DNA from 4 places in the Phyllobacterium zundukense genome. Region 2 is predicted to be linked to each of the others. Evidence: riboswitches for the same ligand, from Rfam matches in the RefSeq annotation. Region 2 holds a riboswitch; each other region holds the start of a gene.
What was found. Region 2 has a riboswitch for cobalamin ahead of BLM14_RS03315 (aromatic ring-hydroxylating oxygenase subunit alpha). Riboswitches for the same ligand answer to the same signal wherever they lie in the genome.
Positions count from the first base shown of each region.

Region 1: another riboswitch for cobalamin. It lies ahead of bluB (5,6-dimethylbenzimidazole synthase); the one in region 2 lies ahead of BLM14_RS03315 (aromatic ring-hydroxylating oxygenase subunit alpha).
Region 3: another riboswitch for cobalamin. It lies ahead of BLM14_RS29545 (ribonucleoside-diphosphate reductase subunit alpha); the one in region 2 lies ahead of BLM14_RS03315 (aromatic ring-hydroxylating oxygenase subunit alpha).
Region 4: another riboswitch for cobalamin. It lies ahead of BLM14_RS05575 (CbtB domain-containing protein); the one in region 2 lies ahead of BLM14_RS03315 (aromatic ring-hydroxylating oxygenase subunit alpha).

Region 1 is NZ_CP017940.1:975,310-978,979, forward strand. Features, by position in the region: gene ettA (energy-dependent translational throttle protein EttA) at 1-1,237, shown strand, start outside; gene BLM14_RS04725 (MOSC domain-containing protein) at 1,355-1,963, shown strand; cobalamin riboswitch at 1,990-2,176, shown strand; gene bluB (5,6-dimethylbenzimidazole synthase) at 2,223-2,975, shown strand; gene BLM14_RS04735 (DUF2293 domain-containing protein) at 2,908-3,225, opposite strand; gene BLM14_RS04740 (ArsR/SmtB family transcription factor) at 3,356-3,670, shown strand, end outside.
Region 2 is NZ_CP017940.1:671,232-674,901, forward strand. Features, by position in the region: gene BLM14_RS03305 (fumarylacetoacetate hydrolase family protein) at 1-419, shown strand, start outside; gene BLM14_RS03310 (L-fuconate dehydratase) at 457-1,740, shown strand; cobalamin riboswitch at 1,861-2,072, shown strand; gene BLM14_RS03315 (aromatic ring-hydroxylating oxygenase subunit alpha) at 2,193-3,434, shown strand; gene BLM14_RS03320 (FAD-binding oxidoreductase) at 3,435-3,670, shown strand, end outside.
Region 3 is NZ_CP017944.1:232,062-235,731, forward strand. Features, by position in the region: gene BLM14_RS29530 (heme/hemin ABC transporter substrate-binding protein) at 1-83, shown strand, start outside; gene BLM14_RS29535 (FecCD family ABC transporter permease) at 98-1,201, shown strand; gene BLM14_RS29540 (heme ABC transporter ATP-binding protein) at 1,204-1,995, shown strand; cobalamin riboswitch at 2,045-2,257, shown strand; gene BLM14_RS29545 (ribonucleoside-diphosphate reductase subunit alpha) at 2,368-3,670, shown strand, end outside.
Region 4 is NZ_CP017940.1:1,156,409-1,160,078, forward strand. Features, by position in the region: gene BLM14_RS05570 (cobyric acid synthase) at 1-1,364, shown strand, start outside; cobalamin riboswitch at 1,421-1,655, shown strand; gene BLM14_RS05575 (CbtB domain-containing protein) at 1,705-1,884, shown strand; gene BLM14_RS05580 (CbtA family protein) at 2,009-2,743, shown strand; gene cobU (bifunctional adenosylcobinamide kinase/adenosylcobinamide-phosphate guanylyltransferase) at 2,743-3,267, shown strand; gene cobW (cobalamin biosynthesis protein CobW) at 3,287-3,670, shown strand, end outside.

The DNA of each region.
Region 1 (3,670 bases), 300 kb from region 2:
CGAAATGGCGATGGAAGCCCTTCGCTGCCCACCCGGCGACAGCGAAGTGACCAAGCTTTCGGGCGGTGAGCGCCGCCGCGTGGCATTGTGCCGCCTGCTGCTGTCGCAGCCCGATCTGCTGCTCCTCGACGAGCCGACCAACCACCTTGATGCCGAAACCACGGCCTGGCTGGAAAAGCACTTGCGCGAATATGCGGGCTCCGTCCTGCTGATTACGCATGATCGCTACTTCCTCGACAATGTGACCGGCTGGATTCTCGAACTCGATCGCGGCCGCGGCATTCCGTATGAAGGCAATTATTCGGCCTACCTTGGTGCCAAATCCAAGCGCATGCTGCAGGAAGGCCGCGAGGATGACTCGCGCCAGAAGGCACTTGAGCGTGAGCGCGAGTGGATTTCCGCCAGCCCCAAGGCACGTCAGGCAAAGTCGAAGGCGCGTATCAAGGCCTATGACGCGCTTGTCGATGCTGCCAACAATCAGCGTCCGGGCGATGCCCAGATCCTTATTCCGGCGGGCGAGCGTCTCGGCCAGGTCGTGATCGAGGCGGAAAACCTCACCAAATCCTTTGGTGATCGTGTTCTCATCGAGAACCTCACCTTCAAATTGCCGCCCGGTGGCATTGTCGGCATTATCGGCCCCAACGGCGCCGGCAAGACCACCCTGTTCAAGATGATCACCGGTCAGGAAAAGCCGGATTCCGGCTCGATCCGCATCGGTGATACCGTGCATCTCGGCTATGTCGACCAGAGTCGCGATCATCTGAAGGCGGACAAGAACGTCTGGGAAGAAATCTCGGGCGGCAATGAAATCATCAAGCTCGGCAAGCACGAGATGAATTCGCGTGCCTATGTCTCGGCCTTCAACTTCAAGGGCGGCGACCAGCAGCAGAAGGTCGGCAATCTCTCCGGCGGTCAGCGTAACCGCGTGCATCTCGCCAAGATGTTGCAGGCCGGCGGCAATGTTCTGCTGCTCGACGAACCGACCAACGATCTCGACACCGAAACGCTGGCGGCGCTTGAGGATGCCTTGGAAAAATATGCAGGCTGCGCCGTGATCATCAGCCATGATCGCATGTTCCTCGATCGTCTGGCGACGCACATCCTTGCATTCGAGGGTGACAGCCATGTGGAATGGTTCGAAGGCAATTTCGAGGACTATGAGAACGACAAGATCCGCCGCCTCGGCCCGGACAGCGTCAATCCGAAGCGCCCGAGCTACAAGCCGTTGACGCGCTGATTTTATTGGGAGGGCGGCAACGCCCTCCCATCATCATTTTTGACGGACCCATCAGGCTTATTTGCTGGTTTTCACGGTCGATTTTTTTAAAGTACGGCGGATTTCATGGAGCGCGCAATGACTGATCTGTTTGCAACCAAAACCGAGATACTTCCTGCCTGCAAGATCAGCGGACGGGTAAGCGGGCTGTTCGCGGCCCTCGCAGGGGATTTTGTCACGACGCCGGCAAGTTCGCTCGAACTGACTTTCGACGGGATTGTTGGAGATTATCACGCTGGGCCGACCCGCAAGTCCGGCGGACGCGAGCCCTGGTATCCGCGCGGCACCGAAATGCGCAATGAACGACAGCTTTCCATTCTCGCATCGGACGAGCTTGAAGAAGTTGCTACGGGCATGGGATTGCCTGAACTCAAGCCGGAATGGATCGGCGGCAATATGGTCGTTGGCGGTGTCCCGTCGCTGTCGATGCTGCCGCCGCGCACGCTGCTGTTCTTCGAGGGCGGCGTGACGCTGAGGGTCGACGGCCAGAACGCACCTTGCAAAATAGCCGGGCGCTCCATCGGCGAACACGCCGAGACAGCGGACCACACCACCACGGCGCTGGATTTTGTACGGGTGTCGAGACGCCTGCGCGGGATCGTCGCCTGGGTTGAGAAACCAGGTATTATTCGCACCGGCGAAAAGGTTGATGTGCGTGTGCCCGAGCAATGGATTTATCAGCCTTGAGGCTTGCACCAGAGAATTTTCTGTGGCGAATAGATTGAAGGTCCGGTGCCTGCCGATTGATGAGATCGCGGGAGAATCGGGAAGCCGGTGAAAATCCGGCACGTGCCCAACGCTGTAAAGGGGATGGGCCGCGCAGATGCCACGGATGTGTCCGGAAGGCGCGCGGTTCAGATGAACCTCAGTCAGAAGACCGGCCGGACCTTATAGCTCAAACCGCGCGGACGGCGGGGAGGGTTTCAAGCGTTGTTGGGAGCAAACAATGCACGATGTTTCCTATGGTCCGGTCACTGCCGCTGGCTTTTCGGATAATGAGCGCGCCGCGGTCTACAAAGCCATCTACACCCGGCGCGATGTGCGCGACCAATTCCTGCCGCGCGCGATCCCTGGCGACGTATTGATGCGGCTGCTCAATGCCGCGCACCACGCGCCATCGGTCGGCTTCATGCAGCCGTGGAACTTCATCGTCATTCGTGATGAGGTTCGCAAGACCGAAGTGCACCGCGCTTTCACTCGCGCCAATGAGGAAGCGAAAGCGCTGTTCGCCGATGAACGGCAGGCGCTCTATGCTTCGCTGAAGCTCGAAGGCATCCTCAAGGCGCCGATCAATCTTTGCATCACCTGCGACCGGACGCGCGGCGGCAAGGTTGTGCTTGGCCGCACGCATAACCGGCAGATGGACGTCTACAGTACGGTTTGTGCTGTGCAGAACCTTTGGTTGGCGGCTCGTGCCGAAGGCATCGGTGTCGGCTGGGTCAGCATCTATCATGATCAGGATATGCGGCAGATCCTCGGTATTCCGGATCATGTGGAGATCGTCGCCTATCTGTGCATAGGCTACGTCGATCAGCTTTATGATACGCCGGAGCTTGAAAAGCGTGGCTGGCGCAACAGATTGCCGCTGCGCGACCTCATCTTCGAAGAAGGCTGGCAGGGCGATACCGATATCAGCTCGGGTCTTCCTCGTCCGGATCCAGCAAGCGGGTTGCGCGCCACTCTGTCAGCTTCCGATTGATCGCATCGAGCACAAAAAAACGGGCCGAATCCTTGTCATAGCCCTCGTCGCGCAAGGCGTCATAATCCGTGTGCTGGTGGCGGACATGGGCGACGGCAGCGAGCCAGACGGCGATGGGGGGTGGCAGGCTTCTCATGTGGGGTGCGCCTGCCGCTGCGCGGATCGGCTCCGAATCCGAATAGGGAACCGCCGGGAGAAGCAGCGTCAGCGCTTTGTTGATAGCGCGCTGGCGGTTCGTACCTGTGCTCATGCGGATTCCTTCAGACCGATTCTTCAACCTATTTCAGACACGGCAAAATTTGTCGTCAACAGCAAAAAGAAACTTGCCAAAACCTTGTTTCTCACATAAACATATCTTTATGTCTTTTGAGGATAAAACGATGGACAAGCGCGATCTCAACCTAGACCTGATGGTCGATACGCTGAAGGCAGCGGCCGAGCCAAGCCGCTTGCGCATCCTGGCGTTGCTGTCGCGCGGCGATCTGACAGTTTCCGACCTTACGTCCATTCTCGGCCAGTCGCAGCCGCGCGTATCGCGCCATCTCAAGCTGCTGTTCGAAGCAAGCCTTATCAACCGCTATCAGGAAGGCTCCTGGGCCTATTTCCGTCTGGCGGATTCCCTCATCGTCGGGGACATCGCGCGTTCGCTGCTGGATCGTCTCGATTGCTCCGATCCCTTGCTGGAGCGCGACCTT
Region 2 (3,670 bases):
CGCTGGACTATGTCGCCGGCTATTGCACGGTGCATGACGTCAGCGAGCGAGCTTTCCAGACGGAGCGTTCCGGTCAATGGACCAAGGGCAAGAGCTGCGACACGTTCGGGCCGACCGGTCCGTGGCTCGTGACCAAGGATGAGGTCGCAGACCCGCAGAGCCTTCCCATGTGGCTGAAGGTGAATGGCGAGACCATGCAGAATGGCTCGACCAAGACGATGGTCTATGGCGTTGCCTTCCTCGTCTCCTATCTCAGCCAGTTCATGAGCCTGCAGCCTGGCGACATCATCTCGACCGGCACGCCTCCCGGCGTCGGCATGGGCATGAAACCGCCGCGTTATCTCAAGGCCGGCGATGTCGTGGAACTCGGCATCGAAGGCCTGGGTACCCAGAAACAGGTGGCGCGCGCCGACATTTAGGCGCCTGCGTCCTAGCAACAGATACATGAGGCATATTGTGACCCGCATCACCGATCTTCGCGTTTTTGATATCCGCTTTCCCACCTCGCAAAGCCTCGACGGGTCGGATGCGATGAATCCGGATCCGGATTATTCGGCTGCCTATGTCGTGCTTGACACGAATACGGACGGCCTTTCCGGTCACGGTCTCACCTTCACCATCGGCCGAGGCAATGAAATCTGCTGCCTTGCCATCGAGGCGATGAAGCATCTCGTCATTGGCCTCGAACTCGACTGGGTGAAGGAAAATCCAGGCCGTTTCTGGCACTTCGTTACCGGCGACAGCCAGTTGCGCTGGATCGGTCCGGACAAGGGCGCGATGCATCTGGCGACGGGCGCCGTGGTCAATGCCGTATGGGACCTGCTCGCCAAGGAAGCGAAGAAACCGGTCTGGCAACTGGTGGGTGAGATGACGCCGGAGGAGATCGTCAATATCGTCGATTTCCGCTACCTGACCGACGTTTTGACGCGCGACGAAGCGCTGGCGATCTTGCGGAAGGCTGAAAGCGGCAAGCAGGAGCGGATAGCGACGCTGAAGGCGGAAGGCTATCCCTGCTATACGACATCTGCCGGCTGGCTCGGCTATTCGGATGAAAAGCTGCGCCGCCTTTGCCAGGAGGCGGTGGATTCGGGCTTCAACCACATCAAGATGAAGGTCGGCCGCGATCTTGATGATGATATCCGCCGTCTGACGATCGCCCGCGAGGTGATCGGCCCGGACCGCATCCTCATGATCGATGCCAACCAGGTCTGGGAGGTCAACGAGGCGATCGACTGGGTGAAAAAGCTTGCCTTCGTCAAGCCGTTCTTCATCGAGGAGCCGACAAGTCCGGACGATGTCGCGGGCCACCGCAAGATTCGCCAGGCGATCAGCCCTGTGAAGGTGGCGACCGGCGAGATGTGCCAGAACCGTATCATGTTCAAGCAGTTCATCGCCGAAGGCGCCATCGACGTGGTGCAGATCGATTCCTGCCGCATGGGCGGGCTGAACGAAGTGCTGGCCGTGCTGCTGATGGCGGCGAAGTACAACCTGCCGGTCTGGCCGCATGCGGGCGGCGTCGGCCTGTGCGAATATGTGCAGCATTTGTCGATGATCGACTACATCGCCGTCTCCGGCACTAAGGAGGGCAGGGTCATCGAATATGTCGATCATCTGCATGAGCATTTTGTCGATCCCTGCAATATCCAGGATGCCGCCTATATGCCGCCATCGCTGCCGGGCTTCTCGATCGAAATGAAGCCGGAATCGATCAAGCAGTATCTGCATCGTACCACGGCCTGAGTCATCATGGATCCATGAAGAAACGGCGGCAGAGATGCCGCCGTTTTCGTTTCAAGATTTTTGTCGCCTTGCGTAAATGCGATGTCGTTTCCGCACCTATTCTTTTTTCGTGCCGGATGCTTTTATCAGGACACTTGAGGTGCCGCTTTCTAGGGGAAGCGGAGAATTGGGAAGCCGGTCGAGAGTTCGCTCTTCAACCCGGCGCTGCCCCCGCAACGGTAGTGGAGTAAAACGCGGCAAAATAGCCACTGGGAGTGCACCCCGGGAAGGCGCCGTGAAGCCCGGCAAGGCAACTCCAGAGCCCGGAAACCAGCCCCGAGTAACAACACCGACTGATCGCGGTGGGCGATCAAGGAGCATGATTTTGTGCAGGCAACACTTGTTGACTGTGCGGGCGTTCTTCTCCGTCACCACCAGTCAGTTCTTTGCAGCTGTTAGGGCGAGGACACGACATGGATATTCGTAACGAACTGATCCGGAATCTCAAAAACCGGAAACCGGGCTACGGACTTGAACAGGCCTTCTATTCCGATCCGGACTATTACCGCCTCGATATGGAGAACATCTTTTATCGCGACTGGCTGTTCATCGGCCATGACTGCGAAGTGGCGAAGCCGGGCAATTATTTCACCCTACAGGTTGGCGACTATCCGGTCGTCATCGTCCGCGACCGCCAGGGACAGATCAGGGCTTTCCACAATTCCTGCCGCCATCGCGGGTCGCGCATCTGCTCGGCCGAAAAGGGTACGTCGGCGAAACTCGTCTGCCCCTATCACCAGTGGACCTATGAGCTTGACGGCCGCCTGCTGTTCGCCCGCCAGATGGGCGATGATTTCGACGCCAGCCAGCACAGCCTGAAGACCGTGCACTGCGAAAGCGTCGGCGGTTATATCTTCATCTGCCTCGCACCAGTCGCACCGGATTTCGGCCCGACGCGCGCCCTGCTCGAACCATACCTCGCGCCGCATCGCCTGACCGAGACGAAGGTCGCGTTCCAGAGCTCGATCGTTGAAAAGGGCAACTGGAAGCTCGTCTGGGAAAACAATCGCGAGTGCTATCACTGTGTCGCCAACCACCCGGAACTGTGCAAGACCTTCCCGGAGGCGCCGAGTGTCACGGGCATCCAGGGATCAAAGGACGATCCGGAGATCGTCGCGCATTGGGACAAGTGCGAGGCGGCCGGCCTGCCGAGCGTCTTCCGCATCGCCGAGGACGGACAGTACCGTGCGACGCGCGTGCCGCTGTTGCGCGATGCCGAGAGCTACACGTTGAGTGGCAAGCGTGCGGTCGGCAGGCAGCTCAGCGATGACGTCAACGCCAAGCACATCGGTTCGCTGCTGCTCTACCATTACCCGACCACATGGAATCACATCCTCGGCGATCACGCCATCTCGTTCCGCGTGCTACCGCTCGGCCCCAATGAAACGCAGGTCACCACCAAGTGGCTGGTGCACAAGGATGCGGTGGAAGGCGTCGACTATAATATCGAAGAGCTGACGCATGTCTGGCTCGAGACCAATGATCAGGATCGCCGCATCGTCGAAGAAAACGCCTTCGGCATCCGCTCCCCCGCCTATGAGCCCGGCCCGTATTCGGTCGAGCATGAAGGCGGCGTACTGCAGTTCCTCGAATGGTATGGCAATGCGATGGAGACGCGTCTCTCCGGCGACAAGAAACTCAGCAAGGTAGCGTAAATGAACATGTCGCTTTCTCAGAATTACCCGCACCTCGACCAGATGCAGCCGTGGAATGACCGGCTGCACCTGCTCGAGTGCCTGTCGATTGTCGAGGAAGCGCCCAATGTGAAGACCTTCACCTTCAGGTCGGACAATCAGAACTGGTTCCGCTATGAGCCGGGCCAGTTCATGACTTTCGAACTGCCGGTGCAGCCGGAAGCGGTGCTACGCACCTATACGCTCTCCTCCAGCCC
Region 3 (3,670 bases), on a different replicon from region 2:
TTCTTCTCGGTTTTGGTCCGCGGGCGGCAAAGGCAGCGCATGATCTTGCCAAGGCAATCTACGGCAACGAAGTGAGCCAATGAGCTATTCCGTCTTGATGAAGCCAGCCGCCCTGCGATCAACACAGGGTGGCGGAAAAACGCGTGCGGAAGGCGACCGTTCCTTTCTGGCGAAGTGCGTGATCCTGGTGCTTTGCATGGTTCTCGTGGCAACGATCATGTTCAGCCTTGCGGCTGGCGCATCTGATGCGTCGATCGTTTCGGTCATCGGCACAATGTTTTCGAGCGCCGGCAGCACAGGCGATGCTTTGACGCTGCGCGATCGCATCATCATCTACGACATCCGCCTGCCGCGCGTTATTCTCGGCGCGCTGATCGGCGCTTCGCTCGCCGTTTCCGGCGCGGTCATGCAGGGCCTTTTCCGAAATCCCTTGGCTGATCCCGGCATCGTCGGCGTATCGGCTGGTGCCGGCCTTGGCGCCGTCAGCATGATCGTCCTCGGCGGTACTTTCCTTGCACCTCTAATCGCCCTGTTCGGTTTCTATGCCTTGCCGCTGGCTGCCTTCTTCGGCGCGCTCGCCTTCACGCTGATCCTTTATCGTGTTGCCACGCGGCGCGGGCAGACATCCATCGCCACCATGCTGCTTGCCGGCATCGCCCTTGGCGCCATGGCCGGTGCCTATATGGGCGTCCTCGTCTACATCGCCGATGACCGGCAGTTGCGTGACCTCACCTTCTGGGGGCTGGGCTCGCTAGCCGGCGCCAACTGGGTGAAAATTGCTGCCGCCGGTCCGTTCATCATACTGGCATTGCTGATCTCCCCCTTTCTCGCCCGCGGTCTCAACGGCCTTGCCTTGGGGGAGGCGGCAGCGAGCCATCTCGGCATTCCAGTCCAGCGCTTCAAACGCATCGCGATTTTGGTTGTCGCGGCGGCAACCGGTGCGTCCGTTGCCGTCAGCGGCGGCATCGGCTTCGTCGGCGTGGTCGTCCCGCATCTGCTGCGCCTGATGATCGGACCGGATCACCGCTACCTGCTTCCGGCCGCCGCCCTGCTCGGCGCAAGCCTGTTGCTGCTTGCCGACGCGGTCAGTCGCACCATTGTCGCTCCGTCGGAACTGCCCATCGGCATCGTGACCGCTGCTGTCGGCGCGCCCTTCTTCCTGTGGATATTGCTGCGCCGCCGCGGCATTCTGGATCTATGACAATGATCGAAGTTTCCGACGTTTCCGTTTTCCTCGGCAAGAAGCAGATCGTTGAAAATGCCAGCTTCAACACGGAAGCTGGGCAATTCACGGTGATCGTCGGTCCTAACGGCTCAGGCAAGACGACCCTGATGCGAGCCCTGTCCGGCGATTTGCCATTCACAGGGCGCATCGCCATCAACGGACATTCAATCGACCAGCTGAAGCTCTGGCAAATGGCGGCGATGCGCGCGATCCTGCCGCAATCCACGTCACTGTCCTTCCCGTTCACGGTACGGGAAATCGTCAAGCTCGGACTGACCAGCGGCCGCTCGGGAGCCGCGCGGCGTGAGGCGGAAGACCTGCCGGACGAAGCGCTGGCGCTGGTCGATCTCGCCGGGTTTGGCGGCCGTTTCTATCAGGAACTCTCCGGGGGCGAACAGCAGCGGGTGCAACTTGCCCGTATCCTCTGTCAGGTCTGGCAGCCCGTCCTTGACGGCCAGCCGCGTTTTCTCTTTCTCGACGAACCGGTCTCCAGCCTCGACATCAAGCACCAGCTGATCATCATGCAGATCGCCCGGGCCTTTGCGAAGCGAGGCGGCGGCGTCATCGCCATCCTGCACGACCTGAACCTCACTGCGATGTATGCCGATCGTGTCGTCGTCATGCATCGCGGGTGTACCGATTCTGTGGGAACACCTGCGGAAGTCTTGACCGATGAGCGCATCCTGCGCGTCTATGAATGCGCGCTTAAGGTCGGTGCCTTACCCGCCGCGCAGGTCCCGTTCATACTGCCGCAGTCAGCTGCGATATAAATTGTCAGGAGCGATTTTTCTACCTATTGACACAGCATTGTTATTTGATACTAAATATAGATGTTCCGGTTCTCTCGGTCGCAAGACTGGGAGCTAAGAGGGAAGTCGGTGAAGTGGGTCATTTCCACCAATCCCGGCGCTGCCCCCGCAACTGTAAACAGCGAGTTGCTGTCGCCTAAGGTCACTGGAGTGTTGCTTCGGGAAGGCCAGACAGCAGCGCCGACCTGTGAGCCAGGAGACCTGCCGAAACATGATGATCGTCCACGGGCGGGGTGTCCCGGTGTGTCGCTTGCAATGGTCGGCGCGCCAAGCTGACCATCCACATTGCAATGCGTGCGCTCGACCTTTGCCCCCAACATTTGGGGTAAACACATGTCTCTTGTCCTTGAAACTACTCGTACTGATGGCACTACGCCAGCTCGTGCCGGTGAAGCATTGCAGGCCACCGAGCCCGGTTATCGCGTCATCCGCCGCAACGGCTCGGTTACACCTTTCGATCCGCTCAAGATCACCGTCGCACTGACCAAGGCGTTTCTCGCCGTCGAAGGCAACGTCGCTGCCGGTTCGCGCCGCGTGCATGATGTGGTCGAAGCGCTCACCGCCGACATCGTCACTACGCTGAAGCGGCGCAGTGCGGAAGGCCGCCTGTTTCACATTGAGGGTATTCAGGATCAGGTCGAGCTCGCATTAATGCGCAGCGAAAACCACAAGGTGGCGCGAGCCTATGTGCTCTACCGCGAAGAGCGGGCGCAGGAACGTGCGAAGGCCGCCACTGGAATCGTTAGCGATGCTGGTCCGATGTTCACAGTCACACTGCTCGATGGCCGCCGGGAGCCGCTCGACGACGACCGCCTGTCGCGCATTATCGACGAAGCCTGCGAAGCGCTGGAGGGCGTGCAGGCCGCTCCTGTCCTCACCGAGACCCGCCGCAATCTCTATGATGGCATAACGCTGGAGGAACTCTCCCTCGCGCCAATCCTTGCGGCGCGTACACTGGTCGAGACCGAACCCAATTATGCTTTCGTCACCGCGCGTCTGCTGCTCGACAAGCTGCGTCGCGAGGCGCTGAGCTTTGTCTTCGGCCGGCCGGAACAGGCGACCCAGCATGAAATGACCAAGCGCTATGCAGGGTATTTTCCGGCCTATGTGAAGGCCGGCATCGAAGCCGAACTGCTGGATCCCGAACTCGCGCGCTTCGACCTGACCCGCATTTCCGCGGCCCTCAAGCCGGAGCGTGACCTGCAGTTCCAGTATCTCGGCCTTCAGACCCTCTATGACCGCTATCTGCTGCAGACGCGCGGCATACGTTTCGAATTGCCGCAAGCGTTCCTCATGCGCGTCGCCATGGGGCTTAGCCTGCGGGAAATCGACCGCGAAGCCCGCGCCATCGAGTTCTACGATCTCCTGTCCTCGTTCAACTTCATGGCTTCGACGCCGACCCTGTTCAATGCCGGCACCCAGCGCGCGCAGCTTTCCTCCTGCTTCCTGACCACTGTCGCCGATGACCTCGACGGAATCTTCAAGGCGGTGAGAGACAATGCACTGCTGGCCAAATATTCCGGCGGCCTCGGCAATGACTGGACGCCGGTGCGCGGACTTGGCGCCCATATCAAGGGGACGAACGGCGAAAGCCAGGGCGTGGTGCCGTTCCTGAAAGTCGCCAATGATACAGCGA
Region 4 (3,670 bases), 490 kb from region 2:
AAGTGCGTCCCTTCAAACCGCAGAATATGTCGAATAATGCTGCTGTGAGCGACGACGGCGGCGAGATCGGCCGGGCGCAATGGCTGCAGGCGCGTGCCTGCGGTGTGCCGTCCTCGGTGCACATGAATCCGGTGCTCTTGAAACCGCAATCGGAGACCGGCAGTCAGATCATCGTTCAGGGCAAGGTCTGGGGGCAGGCCAAGGGCAGGGATTACCAGAGATTCAAGGCGCAACTGCTCGACGCGGTGATGGCGTCGTGGGAGGTCGTTTGCGATGGCGCCGATCTGGTGATCGTGGAGGGTGCGGGCTCACCAGCGGAAATCAACCTGCGTGCCGGTGATATTGCCAATATGGGCTTTGCCACGCGGGCAAAAGTCCCGGTGGTCCTGGTTGGCGATATCGACCGGGGCGGTGTGATAGCGTCGATCGTTGGCACGCACGCGATCCTGCAGCCGGAAGACCGCGACATGATCATCGGCTACATCATCAACAAGTTTCGCGGCGATGTTTCGCTCTTCGACGATGGGCTGAAATCGATAACGCAGTTTACTGGCTGGCCGTCGTTCGGTGTTGTTCCGTGGTTGAGGGACGCCTCCCGGTTGCCTGCGGAGGACTCTGTCGTCCTGGAGCGGCTGGTCAAAGGGGAGGGGCGGGCGCTGAAGATCGCAGTCCCTGTTCTGGATCGCATTGCCAATTTTGACGATCTCGATCCGCTGATGGCGGAACCGCAGGTGGATGTCGTGATGGTTCGCAGCGGCGAGAGAGTGCCGGTGGATGCGGGACTGGTGATCATACCCGGTTCAAAGTCGACGATTGGCGATCTGCTGCGCTTTCGGGAAAATGGATGGGACCGGGATCTCGATATGCACAGGCGGCGTGGCGGCCACATCATCGGCATTTGCGGCGGCTACCAGATGCTGGGCCGGACGGTGCGTGATCCCAATGGAATTGAAGGAAGTGTCACCGACGTTGAGGGCCTCGGCCATCTCGATATCGACACGGTGATGGAGCCGGAAAAGACTGTTCGCAATGTCGAGGCGCATTCATTGCAATTCGATCTGCCGTTGAACGGCTACGAAATACATCTTGGCAGAACGACGGGTCCCGACTGCGAGCGGCCAACGGCGCGCATCAATGGCATTGCAGACGGTGCTGCGTCCAAGGACGGCAAAGTCTTTGGTACCTATCTGCATGGGCTGTTCGGGGCGGATGAATTTAGAGCGGCATTGTTACGATCTATGGGAATCGCCGCTGAGGCGTTTGACTATCATGCCGGAGTGGGTGCCGCTCTCGATTCGATAGCCGGCCAACTGGCTGAAGTTCTCGATATTGACGCGCTGCTGCGGCCGAAATCGCAGCGATGACGCGGCAGGCGTTATTGATGTCGCAGATTCGTTTGACATTTCTGGCGCTTGATGAATAACGTTCAACCATGATTGGTTCCCGTATCGGCCAAAGGCCAAGGGATCAAAAGGGAATGTGACGGCCGTACCCATCAGGGCGGCCTAACCGCAGCCGACCCCGCGACTGTAGAGCGGCGAGGGTCAATGTCAGCGCCAGACGCGAAAGCCGATGGCAGCCACTGGGAAACCGGGAAGGCGGCATTGATCTTACGACCCGCGAGCCAGGAGACCTGCCAGTCATAGGGCAATAGTGCCCAAAACCGAAGGGGATTGTCCCTTCTGGCCCTGCACGGAGGTTGTTATGGCTGCTGCACGTACTTCGACTACGATTTCTCTCCCGCTTGCTACGCGTCTGACGACGGCGGTGTTTTCTCTTATGCTTGGTGTATTCATCATTTACGGCGTTGGCCTTTCGCATTCCGAAACGCTGCATGACACAGCGCATGACACCCGCCATTCATACGGATTCCCTTGCCATTAAGTCTGACACCGGCTGGATAAACTGATTCAGCCACCAGCGCTTACGCATTGAAAAAATACGGTTTGTTTGCCCGGGACGTTTTTGCGTACCCGGCATCTTGCTTTAGGGATTGGGAGCAGATCTCATGTTGGTAAAGTATCTCCTGGCTACGATCGTAGCTGGTTTGTTTGCTGGTATCCTTTTGACACCGGCTATGTATGTGCGGAATGTTCCGCTCATTCTTCACGCTGAGGAATATGAAAACGCTGGTGCGGCCGAGCATAGCCACGACGCTGCCGCGGCAACTGCAACGACAACAGCCGAAAGCGCACCTGCGGTCGCTCCGCATGTTCACGACGAAGAGGCAGGACCTGAGCTACCATTTGGACGGCTCGGCAACACGCTGCTGATCAACCTAGTGGCCGGTGCAGGCTTTGCACTTATTACAGGTGCCGCTGCGCTTTTCTTTGGCCGTAAGATCACGCTGCAGAACGGGATTTACTGGGGCCTCGCAGGTTTCTTCATCTTCAATTTTGCACCCTCATTCAGCCTTGCACCGGAATTGCCGGCAATGCCCGCAGCTGACCTCGCCACAAGACAAGCATGGTGGCTCATTACGGTCGTTCTCACAGCGGCCGGTGTTTATCTCATCGTCCTTCGCGAGGAGATCTGGGCAAAAGCCCTGGGTGTAGTGCTCATCGTTGCGCCGCATATTTACGGTGCACCGGAAGCTGAAGACCTGACATCGGCCGTCCCCCCGACACTCGCCTCGGAATTTGCCGTGTCAACGCTGGCGACGAACCTGTTCTTCTGGGTTGTGCTCGGAACGGCGCTGGGCTGGGCTATTCAGCACTATGCGGCATCGGAGCTCGAGGGCTGATGCAAACACTGGAACGCGGGGTCACCTTTATCCTTGGCGGCGCGCGTTCCGGTAAGTCGTCTCTTGCCGAAGGCTTGATCGAGGCATCCGATCTGGATGCAGTCTATCTCGCCACTGGCAGAGCCTGGGACGACGAGATGTCTGCGCGGATCGGGGTGCACAAAGCGCGACGCGGTCCGTCCTGGACGACAATTGAAGAGCCGCTCGACCTTGTCGGCGTTTTGCAAAACGAATGCGCCGACAACAAAGCGATCCTCGTCGATTGTCTCACTCTGTGGCTCACCAATCTGATGATGACGGAGCGCGACATAGAAGCGGAGACGGCGGAGCTTGTTGCGGTGCTGCCGCGTCTCAAGGGCACCGTGGTGTTCGTATCGAATGAGGTTGGTCTGGGAATCGTTCCGGAAAACCGCATGGCGCGCGAGTTTCGCGATCATGCGGGCCGCCTACACCAAGCCGTGGCGAACGCCGCGGCAACAGTCTATTTCGTGGCAGCAGGACTGCCGCTCAAAATGAAGGGATAACAACATGCAGGATCGCAAGATGCTTGATCAAAAGATTCCGGCAACGGTCATCACCGGCTTTCTGGGTTCGGGTAAGACGACGATGATCCGCAACCTGCTCGAAAATGCCAATGGCAAGCGCATCGCGCTGATCATCAACGAATTTGGTGATCTGGGCGTTGATGGCAACCTGCTCAAAGGATGCGGTATCGAGGCCTGCCGCGATGAGGACATGATCGAATTGAACAATGGCTGTATCTGCTGCACCGTTGCCGATGATTTCATTCCGACCATGACCAAGCTCCTGGATCGTCCGGATCGCTTCGACCATATCGTCATTGAGACGTCCGGCCTTGCCTTGCCGCAGCCGCTGGTAGCAGCCTTCAACTGGCCGGAGATCAAGACGCAGGTGACCGTCGATGGT